Regions from separate parts of the Bradyrhizobium sp. MI1.3 genome, predicted to be linked through region 4. Evidence: predicted binding sites of a transcription regulator. Region 4 holds the regulator's gene; each other region holds the start of a gene.
The links. The regulator LexA, encoded in region 4, represses DNA repair genes until DNA is damaged. The targets are predictions, from matches to a motif close to TGTTCNNNNTGTGTTCNG.
Positions count from the first base shown of each region.

Region 1: the regulator LexA is predicted to act here: its motif matches at 1,303-1,320, upstream of def (peptide deformylase).
Region 2: the regulator LexA is predicted to act here: its motif matches at 1,652-1,669, upstream of AC0L3A_RS07365 (YifB family Mg chelatase-like AAA ATPase).
Region 3: the regulator LexA is predicted to act here: its motif matches at 1,399-1,416, upstream of AC0L3A_RS02495 (ribonuclease T2 family protein).

Region 1 is NZ_JBVVPQ010000128.1:97-4,377, forward strand. It holds gene AC0L3A_RS38965 (DNA recombination protein RmuC) at 72-1,271, opposite strand; gene def (peptide deformylase) at 1,442-1,966, shown strand; gene fmt (methionyl-tRNA formyltransferase) at 2,174-3,109, shown strand; gene truA (tRNA pseudouridine(38-40) synthase TruA) at 3,230-3,967, shown strand; gene dapE (succinyl-diaminopimelate desuccinylase) at 4,135-4,281, opposite strand, start outside.
Region 2 is NZ_JBVVPQ010000007.1:172,825-177,105, reverse strand. It holds gene AC0L3A_RS07380 (CpaE/TadZ family protein) at 1-161, shown strand, start outside; gene AC0L3A_RS07375 (tetratricopeptide repeat protein) at 390-1,175, opposite strand; gene AC0L3A_RS07370 (PilZ domain-containing protein) at 1,256-1,501, opposite strand; gene AC0L3A_RS07365 (YifB family Mg chelatase-like AAA ATPase) at 1,728-3,266, shown strand; gene AC0L3A_RS07360 (hypothetical protein) at 3,320-3,661, shown strand; gene AC0L3A_RS07355 (hypothetical protein) at 3,781-4,248, shown strand.
Region 3 is NZ_JBVVPQ010000003.1:32,315-36,595, forward strand. It holds gene AC0L3A_RS02480 (DUF3617 domain-containing protein) at 1-357, opposite strand, end outside; gene AC0L3A_RS02485 (hypothetical protein) at 402-695, opposite strand; gene AC0L3A_RS02490 (hypothetical protein) at 878-1,342, shown strand; gene AC0L3A_RS02495 (ribonuclease T2 family protein) at 1,463-2,155, shown strand; gene AC0L3A_RS02500 (23S rRNA (adenine(2030)-N(6))-methyltransferase RlmJ) at 2,208-3,068, shown strand; gene AC0L3A_RS02505 (cold-shock protein) at 3,318-3,533, shown strand; gene AC0L3A_RS02510 (outer membrane protein) at 3,604-4,227, opposite strand.
Region 4 is NZ_JBVVPQ010000013.1:101,280-105,560, forward strand. It holds gene AC0L3A_RS12370 (ComEC/Rec2 family competence protein) at 1-722, shown strand, start outside; gene AC0L3A_RS12375 (hypothetical protein) at 860-1,294, opposite strand; gene lexA (transcriptional repressor LexA) at 1,747-2,448, opposite strand; gene AC0L3A_RS12385 (molybdopterin molybdotransferase MoeA) at 2,625-3,836, opposite strand; gene AC0L3A_RS12390 (hypothetical protein) at 4,059-4,250, opposite strand.

The DNA of each region.
Region 1 (4,281 bases), on a different contig from region 4:
GGGGGCCCCCGGGCCCCGCGGGCCCGCGACAGCGAGATTGAGGCGGCAGGTTACCGCATCTCAGCGTAGAATCACTCCCCCGCCTGGAGCTTCCTCGGGAACAGCTCGGCAGCGCCGGTCGCCACCAGATGCGGGGCTTCGGGCGCATCGGTCTTGCTGAAATCGAGCTCTTCGATGCGCCCGGCGCGCTTCTCGATCTTGTCGGCGGAGATCAGGATCTGGCGGACGTCTTCGTTGGCGTCGGCAAAGTGTTTCTGCAATTTCAGCACGCGCTCGCGCAGGCGGCCGAGATCGTCGCCGAGCTTGATCACCTCGGTCTGGATCTGGTCGGCGGCATCGCGCATGCGCGCGTCCTTCATGATCTGCTGCATCACCTGGATCGCGAGCATCAAGAGCGACGGCGACACCAGCACGACGCGGGCGCGATACGCCTTCTGGATCACGTCGTCGAAACCGTCGTGAATTTCGGCGTAGACCGATTCCGACGGCACGAACATCAGCGCCATTTCCTGGGTCTCGCCGGCGACGAGATATTTTTCGGCGATGTCGCTGACGTGCTTCATCACGTCGCCGCGCAGCCGCTGCGTGGCGATCCGCTTTTCCTCATCGGTGCGCGCATCATGCAGCGCGGTCATCGCTTCCAGCGGAAATTTCGCGTCGATGCAGAGCGGCCGCTGGTCGGGCAGGAACACGACGCAGTCCGGACGCTTGCCGGTCGAGAGCGTGAACTGGAACTCGTAGGCGCCCTTCGGCAGACCGTCCTGGACGATCGCCTCCATTCGCGCCTGACCGAAGGCGCCGCGCGACTGCTTGTTGGCGAGCACGTCGCGCAGGGTCGTCACCTGCGTGGTGAGGTCGGTGAGGTTCTTGTGCGCGCTGTCGATGATGCCGAGCCGCTCGTGCAGCGCGCGCAGGCTCTCCATGGTGTTGCGGGTGGTGTGCTCCATGGATTGACCGACCCGGTGGGTCACCGAATCCAGCCGCTCGTTGACCGCGCGTGCCATGTCTGCCTGGCGGCCGGCCAGCGTCTGGGTCATGGCATCGACCCGCCCCGAAGCCTCGCTCTGGGCATGCAGCATCTGGCTGATGCGCTCCTCGAGTTCGTCGGCGCGGATCGCGTTGGCCATCGCGAGTTCCGCGCCGCGCCGCCCCGAGCGTGCAATCACCACGGCGATGACCGCCAGCAGGATGAGGACCAGCGCGCCGAAGCCGATCAGCGCGTCCACCGTGCGCACCGGCCAGTCGCCAGCCGTGAAAATGATCTCGTTCATGCCTGCCCTTCTAGCCGATTCGCACTGTGGCACGAACGAATAGCGAACATTTCGAGGTAATGCCCTGTTAATTTTGATGGTTAACGAAACCCGAAGTTTTATGGTTAGCGGAGGGTTAACGGGTTCCCGGCCGCATTGACCGCATCGAACGCGCGGCTTAAATCGCGGCCATGGCCCTCAGAGAAATCATCATCCTGCCCGACAAGCAGCTGCGTCTGGTCTCCAAGCCGATCGAGAAGGTCACGCCGGAGATCCGCAAGCTTGCCGACGACATGTTCGAGACCATGTACGACGCGCCCGGCATCGGGCTCGCGGCGATCCAGATCGCGCAGCCGTTGCGGCTGATCACCATGGACCTCGCCAAGCCCGACCAGGACGGCGAGACCAAGCCCGAGCCGCGCGTCTTCATCAATCCGGAAATCATCGCCTCCTCGGAGGACCTGTCGGTCTACGAGGAAGGCTGCCTGTCGATCCCCGAATATTACGAGGAGGTCGAGCGTCCCGCGAAGGTGCGGGTGCGCTACATCGATCTGGACGGCAAGGTGCATGAGGAGGACGCCGAAGGCCTCTACGCCACCTGCATCCAGCACGAGATCGACCATCTCAACGGCGTGCTGTTCGTCGACTATCTGTCGAAGCTCAAGCGCGACCGCGTGCTGAAGAAATTCGAGAAAGCCGCCAAGCGCGGCGAGTGAGTAAGGTTTAGTGCTGCCTCACACTCCCCTGCGCTCCCTCCCCCCTTGTGGGGGAGGGCGGGGGAGAGGGGTAGCCCAGACGGAAGTCTCTCCGTCATCTGAATCAGGTGCGTGCCGCGAAACCTCAAACCGAGAGAGCGCGTCGTGTGGCACCCCTCTCCCTAACCCTCCCCCACAAGGGGGGAGGGAACGTACCGAGTCCTTGTCATGCCCCTCCGCCTGATCTTCATGGGCACGCCCGATTTCTCCGTGCCGACGCTGCTCGAGCTCGTCGCGCACGGCCACGAGATCGCGGCCGTGTATACGCGCGCGCCGAAGCCCGGCGGACGGCGTGGCCTGCAATTGCAGCCGACCCCGGTGGAAGAGGCCGCGCGAAAGCTCGGCGTGCCCGTGCTGACGCCGAAGACGTTGAAGACGCCGGAGGCGCGGGAAGAATTCCGCGCCTTCGACGCCGATGCGGCCGTCGTCGTCGCCTATGGCATGATCCTGCCGCAGGCGATCCTCGATGCGCCAAAGCTCGGCTGCTACAATCTGCACGCTTCGCTGCTGCCACGCTGGCGCGGTGCTGCTCCCATCAATCGCGCGATCATGGCCGGCGATGCCGAGAGCGGCGTGATGGTGATGAAGATGGATGTTGGCCTCGACACCGGCGACGTCGCCATGGCGGAACGGCTCGCGATCACGGACAATATGACCGCGCTCGATCTGCACGATCGTCTGGCCCGGCTCGGTGCCGATCTGATGGTGCGCGCCATGGCCGCGCTCGACCGCGGCGGACTTCAGCTCAAGCAGCAGAGCGAGGATGGCGTCACCTACGCCGCCAAGATCGACAAGGCCGAAGCGCGGATCGACTGGACCAGGCCCGCGCGCGAGGTGCTGCGCCATATCCACGGCCTGTCGCCGTTTCCCGGCGCCTGGGCCGAGCTCACCGGCGTGAGCGAGAACGCGCGCGTAAAAATCCTGCGTTGCGAACTGGCGATAGGCGCGGGCGCACCCGGCGAGGTGCTCGACGATCACCTCACCATTGCCTGCGGCGAAGGCGCAATCCGCCTGATCGAGCTCCAGCGCGAAGGCAAGGCACGCATGCAGGCCGCGGATTTCCTGCGTGGCGTGCCGTTGAAGCCCGGCGCCAAATTCACCTGACGCTGTCATACCCCGCGAAGGCGGGGTATCCAGTACGCCGAGGCTTCTCGGTCGAACGGATAGGCTGCGGAGTACTGGATCGCCCGGTCGAGCCGGGCGATGACAGCGAAACTGGACAAGATGCCCCGCTACAAGCTCATCATCGAATATGACGGCGCGCCGTTCTTCGGCTGGCAGGTGCAGGAGACGCTGCCCTCGGTGCAGGGCGCGCTGGAAGCGGCGGTGAAGGCGATGACCGGCGCGGATGCACGCGTGCACGGCGCCGGGCGCACCGATGCCGGCGTGCATGCGCGCGGCCAGGTCGCGCATGTCGATATCGACAAGCAGTTTCCGCAGGGCCGTTTTCGCGACGGCTTGAATGCGCATTTGCGCCCGCATCCCATCGCCGTGCTCGAAGCCGATATCGTGCCGGAGACTTTCGAGGCGCGCTTCTCGGCCATCAAGCGCCACTATCGCTACCGCATCGTCAACACCCGCGCCAATCTCGCGCTCGATGCCGGCCACGCCTGGCGTGTGCCGCGCCGGCTCGATGCCGATGCGATGCATGCGGCGGCACAACGCCTGCTCGGCAAGCACGATTTCACCACCTTCCGCGACACCGAGTGCCAGGCCAGGTCGCCGGAGAAGACGCTCGATCAACTCGACGTGCTGCGCGACGGGCGCGAGATCACGATTCTCACCTCGGCGCGCTCGTTCCTGCACAGCCAGGTGCGCTCGATGGTGGGGTCGCTGATGTGGGTCGGCGAAGGCCGCTGGACCGCCGAAGATCTCTCCGCAGCGCTCGCTGCACGCAACCGCGCCGCCTGCGGCATCGTCGCCCCGCCGGACGGGCTGTATCTGATGCAGGTGGATTACTGATTGGGGTGAGGGCGCGCGCTCTCGCTACATCCACCACTGTCATGCCCCGGCTTGACCGGGGCATCCAGTACGCCGCGGCCTCTCGGCTCAGTCACTGCCGTCTCTGGAATACTGGATCGCCCGGTCAAGCCGGGCGATGACAGCGGAGTTTGGGCGGGCAGAAGAGCCTACCCAAAATACCGCGTCAAAATCCCGCGATACACCTTGGTCAGCTGCTCCAGGTCCCTGACCGGCACGCGCTCGTCGACCTGGTGCATGGTCTGGCCGACCAGGCCGAACTCGATCACCGGGCAATAGCTCGAGATGAAGCGCGC
Region 2 (4,281 bases), on a different contig from region 4:
CCAAGAGCCACCGCACCACCGAGCTGTTCCAGAACATGGCGAACCGCCTCGCCGGGCGCGGCGAGGTGAAGAAGCCGAAGCGCTCGCTGCTCGGGCCGCTGCTGAAGAAGCTGAAGGGCAGGTCGGGGCGCGCGTCAGCCCCGCATCGCAAGGCGTCGTAGGGACAAGAGCTGAGCTCTCTCCGTTCCCTCCCCCCTTGTGGGGGAGGGGCAGGGAGGGGGTGCTACACGGGGACTCTTTCCGTCGCGCACCCATTCGATGCATCGTCACCAATCAGCACTTTTTCCTGGGCTACCCCTCTCCCTAGCCCTCCCCCACAAGGGGGAGGGAATGCACCTCCCTCGGTGCGCTCGGCGAGGCTCAATCTGTCGAGCTCAGGAATGAGCGGGCTACTTCTCCGCCCGCTGCTGCTTCTTCACCAGCAATTGCCGCAGCGCTGTGACCTTTGCCGCCGCTTGATCCGGCGGCAGGTCCGCCTTCACGATGGTTTCGGCCTCGGCCTGCTTTCCTTCCAGTCCCAGCACGAGCGCGAGATTGGCGCGCACCCGGAGATCGGCGGGATTGCGCTCGTGCGCGCGGCGCATCGTTTCCTCTGCCCGCGGCAGATTGTTCTGCAGCATGTAGGACAGTCCGAGATTGGACAGCACCGACGGTTCGTCCGGCACGATTTTCAGTGCGGCGGCGTAGTATTGCTGCGCCTCCTCGTTGCGACCGAGCTGATCGAGCGCGGCGCCCTGCGCCGACAGGATATGCCAGTCGGGATCCTCGGGCGAATGCGCGCGACCGAGGACGTCGAACGCCTGCTGGAAACTGCCGCTGTCGGCGAGCGCGCGGCCATAGCCGGCGAGCAGCGCCTTGTTGCTGGAATGGGCAAGCACGGCCTGCTCCAGCACCGCGAGCGCCTGCGCGCGCTGGCCGGTCTGGCGCAACGCCTTGCCATATTCGAGCGCGACGTTGGGATCGCCAGGCTTGGCGCGATAGCGCTCGCGCAGCGCGTCCATGTCCGGCCTCACGTCTGGCTTGGCCTCGGCCCTGACAGCCGTGTCCGATTTTCCGCCGAGCGCGCCGGTGATGTCCTCGATGCCGGTGGTCTGACAGCCGCCCAAGGCCAAGATCAGAAGTGCGGAAAACAGATATCTCGCCGGAGGAGAGGCGACGGACAAACGCTTGGACATACTCTGATCACTCGGCGACTGATCAGAGATGCTTACCGATTAACGCTAAAGTCCCGTTAAGGCGGGGCGCTTCCGAAAGCTCAGTCGGTGAATTCAGCGCCGAACTCGCAGCCGATGCGCCAGCGCAGGCGGCACTGCCGGGAATAGTCGGGCGCGAAGATGATGGTGAATTGCGGCGGCACTTCCAGAAATTCCGCCACCACTTTCACGCCGCCATCCGAAATATCCGTGATCGTGCAGTCCCGCGGCAGCGAACCCGCGCCAAAATGAATCTTGGCGAGCCGCGTGCACATCCGTCGTTCGCTTCTCCGGCGATTTGCAAGCATCTGAATTGTTCACCCGTTAGACCACGGCCCATCCCGCAGCCTAGGAGTAGCGGACATTCGTTGGAATGTGCTGAGCAGAGCAGCTTGCATTCGAGGCGTAGTGTCTTCGACGTGTTTACGATCGGTTAAGGCCTTCCGGCCCTCTCGACCCGTTCCCGTATTGTTCTTGCAAGAACTGGCCCGCTCTGCTACCCCTAATTGTGCAAAAGGGCAGGCTGGTTCGGGCATGGTTCAGCGGGTTTCTACCGTCGCCTTTGAGGGGATCGAGGCCCGTGCGGTCGACGTGCAGGTGCAGGTCGCGCCCGGTCTGCCGGCCTTCGCGATCGTCGGTCTCCCGGACAAGGCGGTGTCGGAGGCGCGCGAGCGGGTCCGCTCGGCGCTGATCGCCTCTGGGCTGGCGCTGCCGGCGCGCAGGATCACCGTCAATCTCGCGCCCGCCGATCTGCCCAAGGAGGGCAGCCATTATGACCTGCCGATCGCGCTCGGGCTGATGGGGGCGATCGGCGCGATCCCCCCGGATGCGCTGACCGGCTTCACGGTTCTGGGCGAGCTTGGCCTCGACGGATCGATCGCACCGGTGGCCGGTGTCCTTCCCGCCGCGATCGGCGCCAATGTGCGCGAGGAGGGGCTGATCTGTCCGGCGGCTTGCGGCTCGGAAGCGGCATGGGCGAGCCCGGACATCCAGATCATCGCCGCAAGTTCGCTGATCCAGATCGCCAACCATTTCAAGGGAACGCAGGTGCTGTCGCGGCCGGTGCCGAAGGTGCATGAAGCCGCCGCCTCGCCGCTCGACCTGCGCGACATCAAGGGCCAGGAGAGCGCCAAGCGCGCGCTGGAGATCGCGGCCGCCGGCGGCCATCACCTGCTGATGATCGGCGCGCCCGGCGCCGGCAAATCGATGCTGGCGGCACGCCTGCCCTCGATCCTGCCGCCGCTGTCACCGGGCGAGTTGCTCGAAGTCTCGATGATCGCCTCTGTCGCCGGCGAGATCGAGGGCGGCGCACTGACGGCGCGGCGGCCGTTTCGATCGCCGCATCATTCCGCCAGCATGGCCGCGCTCACCGGTGGCGGCATGCGGGCGCGGCCAGGCGAGATCTCGCTCGCGCATCAGGGCGTGCTGTTCCTCGACGAGCTCCCCGAATTCGATCCGCGCGTGCTGGATTCGCTGCGCCAGCCGCTGGAGAACGGCGAGGTCTCGGTGTCCCGCGCCAATCACCGCGTCACCTATCCCGCACGCTTCATGCTGGTCGCGGCGATGAATCCGTGCCGCTGCGGCAATGCGTTCGAGCCCGGCTATGCCTGCAAGCGCGGCCGCATCGATCGCTGCACTGGCGACTACCAGGCCCGCATCTCGGGGCCGCTGATGGACCGTATCGACCTGCGCATCGAGGTTCCCGCCGTGACCGCGGCCGATTTGATCCTGCCGCCGCCGGCGGAGGGCTCGGCCGAAGTCGCCGCGCGCGTGGCCGCCGCGCGCGACATCCAGCTCGCACGCTACGCGGACGCCGGCCTGCCGAAGGTTCGCACCAATGCCGAAGCGCCGGCCTCGGTGCTGGAGGAGATCGCCAAGCCGGATGCGCAAGGCCAGAAGCTGCTGCGCGACGCCGCCGAGACCATGCGGCTGTCGGCGCGCGGCTATCACCGCGTGCTGCGGGTGGCGCGCACGCTGGCCGATCTCGATCGTGCCGACAAGATCGGCCGGCTGCATCTGGCCGAAGCGCTGTCCTACCGCGCACTCGCGGAGGATGTGCGCCAGTTGGCCTGAGCAATGCGCCGCCGCAGCTTTCTCGACAACATCACCATGCCCGAGATTGAACCATGACCGACGTCAATGCCTGCACCATCAGATTTGTCCGCCCGTCCCAATATGCCGATCGGCTGAGGTCGTACGAGTTGTGGGTCAACGGGACCAGCGTTGGGAAGCTTGCGCGCAATGACGCGTTGGAGGTCACGCTGCCGGCCGGTGCCTGCACGATCGAGGCGACTATTGATTGGGGCAGAAGCCAACCGCTCATCGTTCGCACCACTCCTGGCCAAATCGTCGAGATCGAGGTCAGGAACAGGTGGGGCGCCTGGGCAGCGCTGTGGGCGATCAGCTTCGGCAAGAACAGCTATTTGGTTCTCACTGAAGTCGAGCGAAAAACGAACAGAAGCGCTTAACCGACTGAGATTCTCATCCCCAGATACCGGCATCAACCCGGCGGTAACGAGTTTCCTTTACGCTCTGCAAACCATAAGGCCCATCAGTTCCCCGTACAGGGCCTGGCGAGTAGCGTGTCATGTTGCGTTTCAAGATCCTGGCCTCGGTTGTTCCCCTGTTGGCGGCCGCGGTGTTCGCGCGCAGCGAGATCGGATCGGTCTCGCATCCCTGCATCGCCCTCGGCGACACCTCGGTCGAGCTGACGTCGCTGTTCTGGACCGCCGGCGTGCATGTCGCCTTCACCGACGATCCCGCGCGCGCCACGGTGCGGGTTCAGATTACCGAGGATGCGGACGCTGCCGACTTCGCCGTTGTCGACGATGGCCCCGGTTCGGAATCGGAGTCCTGCCAGGCCAACCCTTCGACTCGCCTGATCTCGATTGCCGCACAGCCCGTCGACGGCGGTCAGGTGGTCTATCTCTCCACCGAGGGGCCGGCGGATTACCGGGTCTATGTGCGCTCGAAAACCTTCTCGCAGCGCGAGGCGGCGGCGCTGATCGTCGGCGCCCGCGGCGGCCACCGCCATCTCCAGGCGGCCTCGCTTTGAGCCGCCTCGCTTTGCGCCGTTAACGTCTCGTCA
Region 3 (4,281 bases), on a different contig from region 4:
CGACGACGTCTTCACTGTATAGGCCGAATTGAAATCGCCGGTGATCTCGGCATGCGAGGTCGTGCTGATGCCGGCGACATTGCATTCGGAATCGCTGACATAGCCGGTCGCGGTCTTCTTGATGTCCTGCTTGGCGCAAATCTGCTTGGCCATCGGGGAGACGTTGTTGTTCATCTCCTTGTCGACGGTCTCGTCGGTGCAGTGCTGCATGGTCATCTCGGGCACCGGCGTGCCGGTCCTGACCATCTTCAATTCCCACAGGCCCGCCTTGCGCACCGGCAGGTCGTCAGCGCGGGCGCTGCCTGCCGACACGACGAGGCAAAGGGCGGAGCCGAGCAAAGCGAGTTTGCGCGTCATGTGGGAAGCTCCCGGCTGAGAGGTAGCGGCGCTGCGAAAGCGCCTCAGTAGAGCGTGCGGATCGGCTGGTCGGCCGCGCCATAAGGCACCCAGCGGCAGGAGAACGAGATGTAGCCGCCCTCATAGGCCTGCATCGCCAGGAATTTGGCGACCTTGCCGTAGCGCGCGCAGTGATCGACCGCGACCTGCCGCGCATCGACCTGGGTTGCCATCGAATAGGCGATGATACCGCCGGTGTCGTTGCCCTTGAACGGAGGCACCGGAAGGAGATCGGCGCGCGCCGACTGGCTCGCCATCATACCCAAGGCAAGTAGGCCCGCGGCCGCAATGATTCGCATTCCCGTCACTCCGATTGGTTGGTGGCAGTTTACGGTGCCGGCGCGGCGGTGGAAAGAACCGAAGACCCCTCTGGTGCAGCATTGCGGTCAACTCGTCGGCAAGTGTTGCCGCGCTGCACTTGACCTCCCCCGGCCTTCGCGGCACCGTCCGACCCTCGCAGATCATGCTGTCTGGATTGCCCATGCGCGCCTCGACCTTCCTGAAATCGCTCCGCTTTGCCGCCGTGCTCGGCCTCCTGTTCGGGGCGCTGTCGCTCGGTGAGGCCAGGGCCGCCAATCCGCTGGAGCTGAATTTCTGGCTGAGCGGGCCGCGCTATGACGGCAACGTCTCCGAATGCGACAGGGCGCTGCCGACGATCGCCAGCCAGTTCTGGGAGAAAGAAAGCTCGTTCTGGAATTCCTCGTTGAAGATCACCGGCTTCTCCGCCGTTCACGAGACCGCGTTCCGGCCCTGGGCGTCCGACAACATCCCGCGCCGCTATTGCACCGGCGAGGCTATGCTCACGGATGGCAAGCTGCGCAAGGTGCATTTCTCGATTGTCGAGGATGGCGGCTTCGCCGGCTACGGCCAGGGCGTCGAATGGTGTGTGGTCGGGCTCGACCGCAACTGGGCCTACAACCCGGCCTGCCGCGCCGCCAAACAATAATTGCAAAAGTTCTGATCCGGACCGATCAGGCGGCCGAACGACGGTCGTCCGAATTTTGTTCTTGAAATGTTCTTACCGCCTGCTAGGCTCTTCTGCACAGTCTAGTTGAGGGGCGTCGCCATGTTTCATTCCAGATTGCATTTTTTCTCCCGCCTGATGATCTCGCTGACGCTTGCAGCCGGGCTGGCTGCGCTGGCCGGCGGTGCCAAGGCCCAGGACAAGCGGCAGAACACGCCCGGCGAATTCGATTTTTATGTGCTGTCGCTGTCGTGGTCGCCCTCCTTCTGCGAGGAGGCGGCGGAGCGCGGCGGCCGCTCGCAGACCCAGTGCAGCGGACGGCCCTACGCTTTCGTGGTGCATGGTCTGTGGCCGCAATATGAGAACGGTTTTCCGGAATATTGCCAGCGGCCCTCGCCGCGGCTGAACCGCAGCATCGTCTCCTCCATGCTCGATCTGATGCCGGCGCCGGGTCTGATCTTCAACGAATGGGACAAGCACGGCACCTGCTCGGGGCTCGCCGACCGCAGCTATTTCGAGACGATCCGGAAGGCGCGCGCCGCGATCAAGATTCCGGCTGAATATCTCGATCTGTCGCAGGCCAAGACCGTGGCGCCGGCGGAGGTGGAGGAAGCCTTCATCAAGGCCAATCCGGGCCTCAGCAATGCCGCCGTCTCGATCACCTGCAACCGGACGCGGCTATCGGAAGTCCGCATCTGCCTCAGCAAGGACCTGCAATTCCGCGCCTGCGAGGAGATCGACCGCCGCGCCTGCCGCCGCGACCAGGTGGCGATGCCGCCGATCCGGGGTGGGTAGCCCAGGCATCGTGCCTCTTTGCTCAAGCCGCCACGTGGCGTAGTGCTCTTGCATGAATTACCGCCACGCCTTCCATGCCGGCAACTTCGCCGATGTCATCAAGCACATCGTGCTGGCGCGCATCATCACCTATCTCCAGGACAAACCGGGCGCGTTCCGCGTCATCGACACCCATGCCGGCGCCGGCCTCTACGATCTCGAAAGCGACGAGGCGCGCCGCGGCGGCGAGTGGCTGACGGGCATTGCGCGGCTGATGCACGCGCGGCTGTCGAACGACGCCATGGCACTGACCAAGCCCTATCTCGACATCGTCCGCGCCTTCAATCCGAAAGGCGAGCTCAAGGCCTATCCGGGCTCGCCGCTGATCGCGCGCGCCCTGATGCGGCCGCAGGATCGCCTCGTCGCCTGCGAACTCGAGCCGAAGGCGCGGAAAGCGCTGATCGGCGTGCTGCGCCATGACGAGCAGGCCCGCGTGGTCGACCTCGACGGCTGGATGGCGTTGCCGGCTTTCGTGCCGCCAAAGGAACGGCGCGGGATCGTCCTGATCGACCCGCCGTTCGAGGCAAAGGACGAGTTCGAAAAGCTCGGCGAGGCCTTCTCGACGGCTTTCGCGAAATGGCCGACCGGTATCTATGTAATCTGGTATCCCGCCAAGAGCCGGCGCGCCACCGACGCGCTGGTGCAATCAGTGGCGCGGCTCGCAGCCGCAGCAAAACCGCCGGGAAAATGCCTGCGCCTCGAATTCAGCGTGGCGCCGCAGGCCGACGGTGCAACTCTCACCTCCACCGGGCTCTTGATCGTCAATCCCCCTTACACGCTGCAGGGCGAGCTCAAGACGATCCTGCCCGAGCTGGAAATGCCGCTCGGCCAGGGTGGCGCTGCCAGATTCCGATTAGAGGTGCCGAGACCGTAACACTCCGGCATCTTGGGAAAAATATGCAGGAGCGGTGGTCAATCTGCGGAGAACCGTATTATGCTGTTTCCGTGACTGGCTTTACGTTCCGCTTCCGCGAATGGTTGCGGCGGAGTGAAGGCCTAAGAAAGATCCAGTCGGACCAAATGGTCTGCCCAAGGATGGCCAGCTCCCGGGCTTCGTAAGGCCCGGTCATATCGTGACGTGCGTCTGCGTCACGACGGAGGAGCAATGAGGGGGAGTTTCCCGATGGCCATGACGGGAACGGTCAAGTTTTTCAACGGTGAGCGCGGCTACGGATTCATCAAGCCGGACGACGGGGGCCGCGACGTCTTCGTACATATTACTGCTGTGGAGCGGGCCGGACTGAAGGACCTTGCCGAAGGACAGCGTATTACTTTCGAAGTCGAACCGGACAAGAAGGGCAAGGGGCCGAAGGCGGTCGATTTGGTCATCCTTCCCTAGCGAGCCTGGCGTAAAAAAAATCCCGGCCGCAAGCGGCCGGGAGGTTGGTCCGGTATTTTCTTCTTAGCTATCAGAAGTGATAGTTCACGCCTGCGCGCACAACGCTGGCGCTATAGCCGTTTGACACGCCTGTAATCGCGAACTGACTCGTCGACAGATCGATATAGAGATATTCGAGCTTGGCGCTCCAGTTCGGCGCGAATCCGACTTCCGCGCCGGCACCGATGGTCCAGCCAGCGCTGGTGTGCGACTCGGTCCAGCCGAACGTCTGCGCGCGCAGCTCGCCGAAGGCGAGGCCCGCCGTGCCGTAGAACAGCACGTTGCTGAAGGCATAGCCGGCGCGGCCGCGCAGGGTACCGAACCACGGATTGGAGAACTTCCACGGCGCGAAGGTGTCGTCGGCACCGGCGGCCTGGATGTCGCCCTCGACGCCGAACACCCAAGGGCCGGTCTGGAAATTGTAGCCGGCCTGAACGCCGCCGACGAAGCCTGACGGCTTTGCGGGATTGTTGTTCACCGAACCCCATTCATAGCCGAGATTGGCACCGAGATACGGGCCGGCCCAGCTATAGGCATTGAGCGGCTGATTGACCGTATAGGGCGCACGCTGCCCGTAATTGAGATCGGCGGCCTCTGCCGAAGCCGTCCAGCCGACTGCAGCCAACGCGGCTGCGCCCACAACGAGCGCCTTCATCACACACTCCAACGCAACTGCCGTCACCGGTGCGATGCCTGCGCCGCCGCGCGA
Region 4 (4,281 bases):
TGGTCGCGGTCTCGCGCTGGGTCGCAGCATTGCCGGGTGCCGTCGGCCGCATCGCGGCGTTCGGGATCGGGCCGCTGATCGCGGCGAGCCTGGGAATCATCGTGCTGGGCTTGTTGCGGACGCCGCTGCGCTGGTCCGGCGCCTTGGTGCTGCTGGCAGCGATCCTCTGGGGACTGTCGGCGCGGCAGCCCGACATCCTGATCGCCGGGGATGGCGCGAGCGTCGCCGTGCGGGGCAAGGACGGATATCTGCACCTGATCAGGACCAGCAAGGACAGCTTTCTGCTCAAGGAATGGCTCGCTGCCGACGCCGATCCGCGCGATGCCGGCAGAGCCTCGCTGGCTGATGGCGTGTCCTGTGACGAATCCGGCTGCGTGACGCCACTGATCGACGGGAGGCTGGTCGCGCTGGCACTGCGGGTCGACGCTCTCGCCGACGATTGCAGTCGGGCCGCGCTGGTGGTGACGACGCGTCCCGCGCCGCCCGATTGCGCGGCGATGGTGGTCGATCGGCAGCGGCTCGCCAGCCAGAGCGCACTGGCGCTGACGCAGCGTGGTGACGGATTTGTGGTTCAGGCGGTGAGGGCGAGAGGCACGAGCCGCCCCTGGTTGCCGGCCGGCGCCGGCGAGGGTGATTTCGACGGCAGCCTTGCGCCGAAGGCGACCGCGCCCCGCATCAAGGACGCAACGCCGGCGGAGACCGACTTGCAGGCCGACGATTGATCTGATGGTGCGGAGCAACGCAGCGGGTCGGTGCGTCCGCTCGGATTCGCTGGCGCAAACCACACCATCTCGCCGGCCACGGCCGGCGATGGCAATTCAATCCTGACCTCCGACCTCGTAGCCGGAGGGCGGCTGTTTCAGCCGATCGGCAGGTGCGTGACGGTCGGCTGCCTGTCGGCGATGATCTGCGCCTTGTGCTCGCGCTCGATGACCGACTGGGTCACAGGCAGTTGCAGCACGGTCGCGCGCTGGCCTTCGACGAGCTGCGTCACCAGCACAAATTTGCCGTCGGGGAATTCGATCGCGTCATGATGGCGGTCGGGAACGTGCGGATCGATCTTGCCGAACTTGCCCACGCGGGAATTGATGGTCCGCGTCCAGATCCAGCGATTGTCGTAGCGGACGTCGTCTGCGAAGGCGAGCTCCGTTCCCGGCAGCAGGCAGACGGCAACAGACGGATCGGCTGCGGAGGCGAAGCCGCGCGTCGAGGTGCCGCGGAAATTTGTCGTGACGATCGTCTCGCCGACTTCGGCGGGGCGCGACGCGACGGCATGCAGGCTGTAGTCACACATCGGGTGCTCCTCATGCTGGGATAGCAACCCGCGTCTCTTATCGAGGCGCAGGCCTCTATCAGAGTTGAAGCACGAAAGCTCTGCTCGGTTGTGGGCAAATCTGCGGCTGGTTTCCGCAAGCCGCGATCACATTATCTTTCCCGAATTCAATAGGAACAAAGAGAGTTGCGATGCATTCGGGAGGCGCATGCGCGAATATTGCCGGCTGGTGCAACGACCTCGATCGCTCGTCGCTGTTTCCTCGCACACTCGAGCCGCGAAGCGGTGCTGTTTCGGTGCTGCTTCTTGGGCGTCGCGAGTAGCCAGCGCCGGAGGAGGGGCCGGATAGTCTGTGCAGAACCAGAAAGACTATCCAGCCGGAGCGGACGATGATCCGCTCCAATCTCTGACCGGCGATGCCGATCGGAAGCGCGCGAGGCGCCAACTTCTCCAGGTATCAAGTACGTCCGGTATCAGTACTTCCGGTAAAGCCCGATCAGCTTGCCCTGAATCTTCACCCGATTGGGCGGCAGGATGCGGACCTCATAGGCAGCGTTGGCGGGCTCGAGCGCGATCGAGGCGCCGCGACGGCGGAAGCGCTTCAGCGTCGCTTCCTCGTCGTCGATCAGCGCCACCACGATGTCGCCGGTATCGGCGCTCTCGTTGCGCTGAATCAGCGCCATGTCGCCGTCAAGGATGCCGGCATCAACCATGGAATCACCGCGCACTTCCAGCGCGTAATGTTCGCCCGAGCCGAGCATGTCGGGCGGTACGCTGATGGTGTGGCTGCGTGTCTGCAACGCCTCGATCGGCGTGCCGGCGGCGATGCGGCCCATCACCGGTACCGCCACGGGGCGTTCGCCCTCGTCCGCGGGCAGGCTGGAGCCCGCACGCACCTTGCCGAGATTGCCCTCGATGACGCTGGGGGTGAAGCCGCGGCGGCTGCCGGCGGCTGCCTGGAGCTCCGGCAGCTTGATGACTTCAATCGCACGGGCGCGGTTGGGCAGGCGTCGGATGAAGCCACGCTCCTCGAGCGCCGTGATCAGGCGATGGATGCCCGACTTCGAGCGCAGATCGAGCGCATCCTTCATCTCGTCGAAGGAGGGCGGCACGCCGCTTTCCTTCAGACGTTCACTGATGAACCGCAGAAGCTCGTATTGTTTGCGCGTTAACATCTCGACCAAAGTCCCCCGGTTGATGTCGTCCGATTCCGAGACGCAGAATTCGGCAATAAGCCGCTACATGCTCGAAACAAATCATGAACGGACACTATATGTTCGATACATGTTCCGCAACTGCTTAATTTACCGTGAACAGAGCAAAGTTCGCAGAACGCGCGTTGCGGGGGTGCTCAGACGGGGAGCCGCAACACTTCGCAAGCCGTGCCGGCTTCGGCCTTCGGCGCGAATGGTGCGCGCACGAGAAGTACCTGTGCTGCAGCGAGATTCGCAAGCAGCGAAGAGTCCTGATGATTGACGGGAAGAACGACGCGTGTGCCATCGTCACGCTCCTCCAGATGCGCGCGCAGATAGTCCTCGCGCTGGTCGTTGGCGCCGACGCCGCGGCCGAGCACGGCGCGTTCGCGGCGATGGTGAATCACTGAACGGCCCGACAGGGCGCGAATCAGCGGCACCATGAACAGGAAAGCGCACACGTAGGACGACACGGGATTGCCCGGCAGGCCGATCACACCCATTGCGCCGAGTCGCCCGTGCATCATCGGCTTGCCTGGCCGCATCGCGATCTTCCAGAACGCCATCGCGATGCCTTCGTCCCGCAGTGCCTGCTGGACCAGATCGTGGTCGCCGACCGATGCGCCGCCGGTCGTGATCAGGATGTCGGCGCCGCTCTCGCGGGCGCGGCGGATGCCGGCGGTGGTCGCCTCCAGCGTATCGGCGGCAATACCGAGGTCGATCGTCTCGGCGCCTTCGCTGCGGGCGAGCGCGTGCAGGGCGTAGCCGTTGGAATAGACGATCTGGCCGTGGCCTGGCGTGGTGCCTGGCATCACCAGCTCGTCGCCGGTGGCGAGAATCGCGACCTTTGGACGCCTGAAAACGACAAGGTGCGGATGATTCATCCCGGCAGCGAGCGCGAGGTCGCGCTCGGTGACACGGCTTCCCTTGCGCAGGAGCACGTCACCCTCGCGGAAATCGACGCCGGCGGGGCGGATGTGCCGACCGGCGATCGCGGCTTCCTTGATCATGATCCGCTTGCCGGCGGCGACCGTGTCCTCCTGGATCACGACGGCGTCCGCGCCACCGGGAACGACGCCGCCGGTGAAGATCCGTACGGCCTCGCCGGCGCCGATCGTCCCGGCGAACGGTCGGCCCGCCGCGACTTCGCCGACCACGGTGAGCTCCGAATCGATCGTCGCGGCATCGGCCGCGCGCACCGCGTAGCCGTCCATCGCCGACATCGCCTGCGGCGGCTGCGTGCGCCGCGCCGCGAGGTCACACGCGAGCACGCGATGATGGGCCTCGTCGAGGGAAATCATTTCTTCCGGCAGCGGCTCTGCACCCGCCAGCACCGCGGCAAGCGCGTCGGAAACCGGCATCAAGGCCACGGCGAAAACTCCTGCTCGGCACGTTCGGGCGAATGTTCCGCACGTCTTCTAGCCGAGCGCGGGCGCAGAGGCAAAAACCGCTGAGCGGGCACAGTCATCCCGCCGCTTCACATTGTTCCGGAAGGCAGGATCAAGCGCGTCGCGCGGCCATGGAAGCGACGAAAATCACGGCAAGGAAAATCACGGCAAGGCGAGAACGACGAGCGCCCCGGGCTGCATCGATCAGCTCCCTGCCTGCCCGGGAGTTACGTCGGGCGCCTTGGCTCCCTGGTCTTTGTCGGGCAGCGGATCGGCCTGGGATTTCAGGTCGGCGGCCTTGCTCACAAGCTTGGCGGAAAGGTCCGAATCTGAAGTTGTCCTGGCGAATTCAAGAAGAAGAGAGGCCTGCTTGGTGAGGTAGGTTTTGCCCAGCACGATGATGCATCCGTCCGTAGAAGTCCCAACG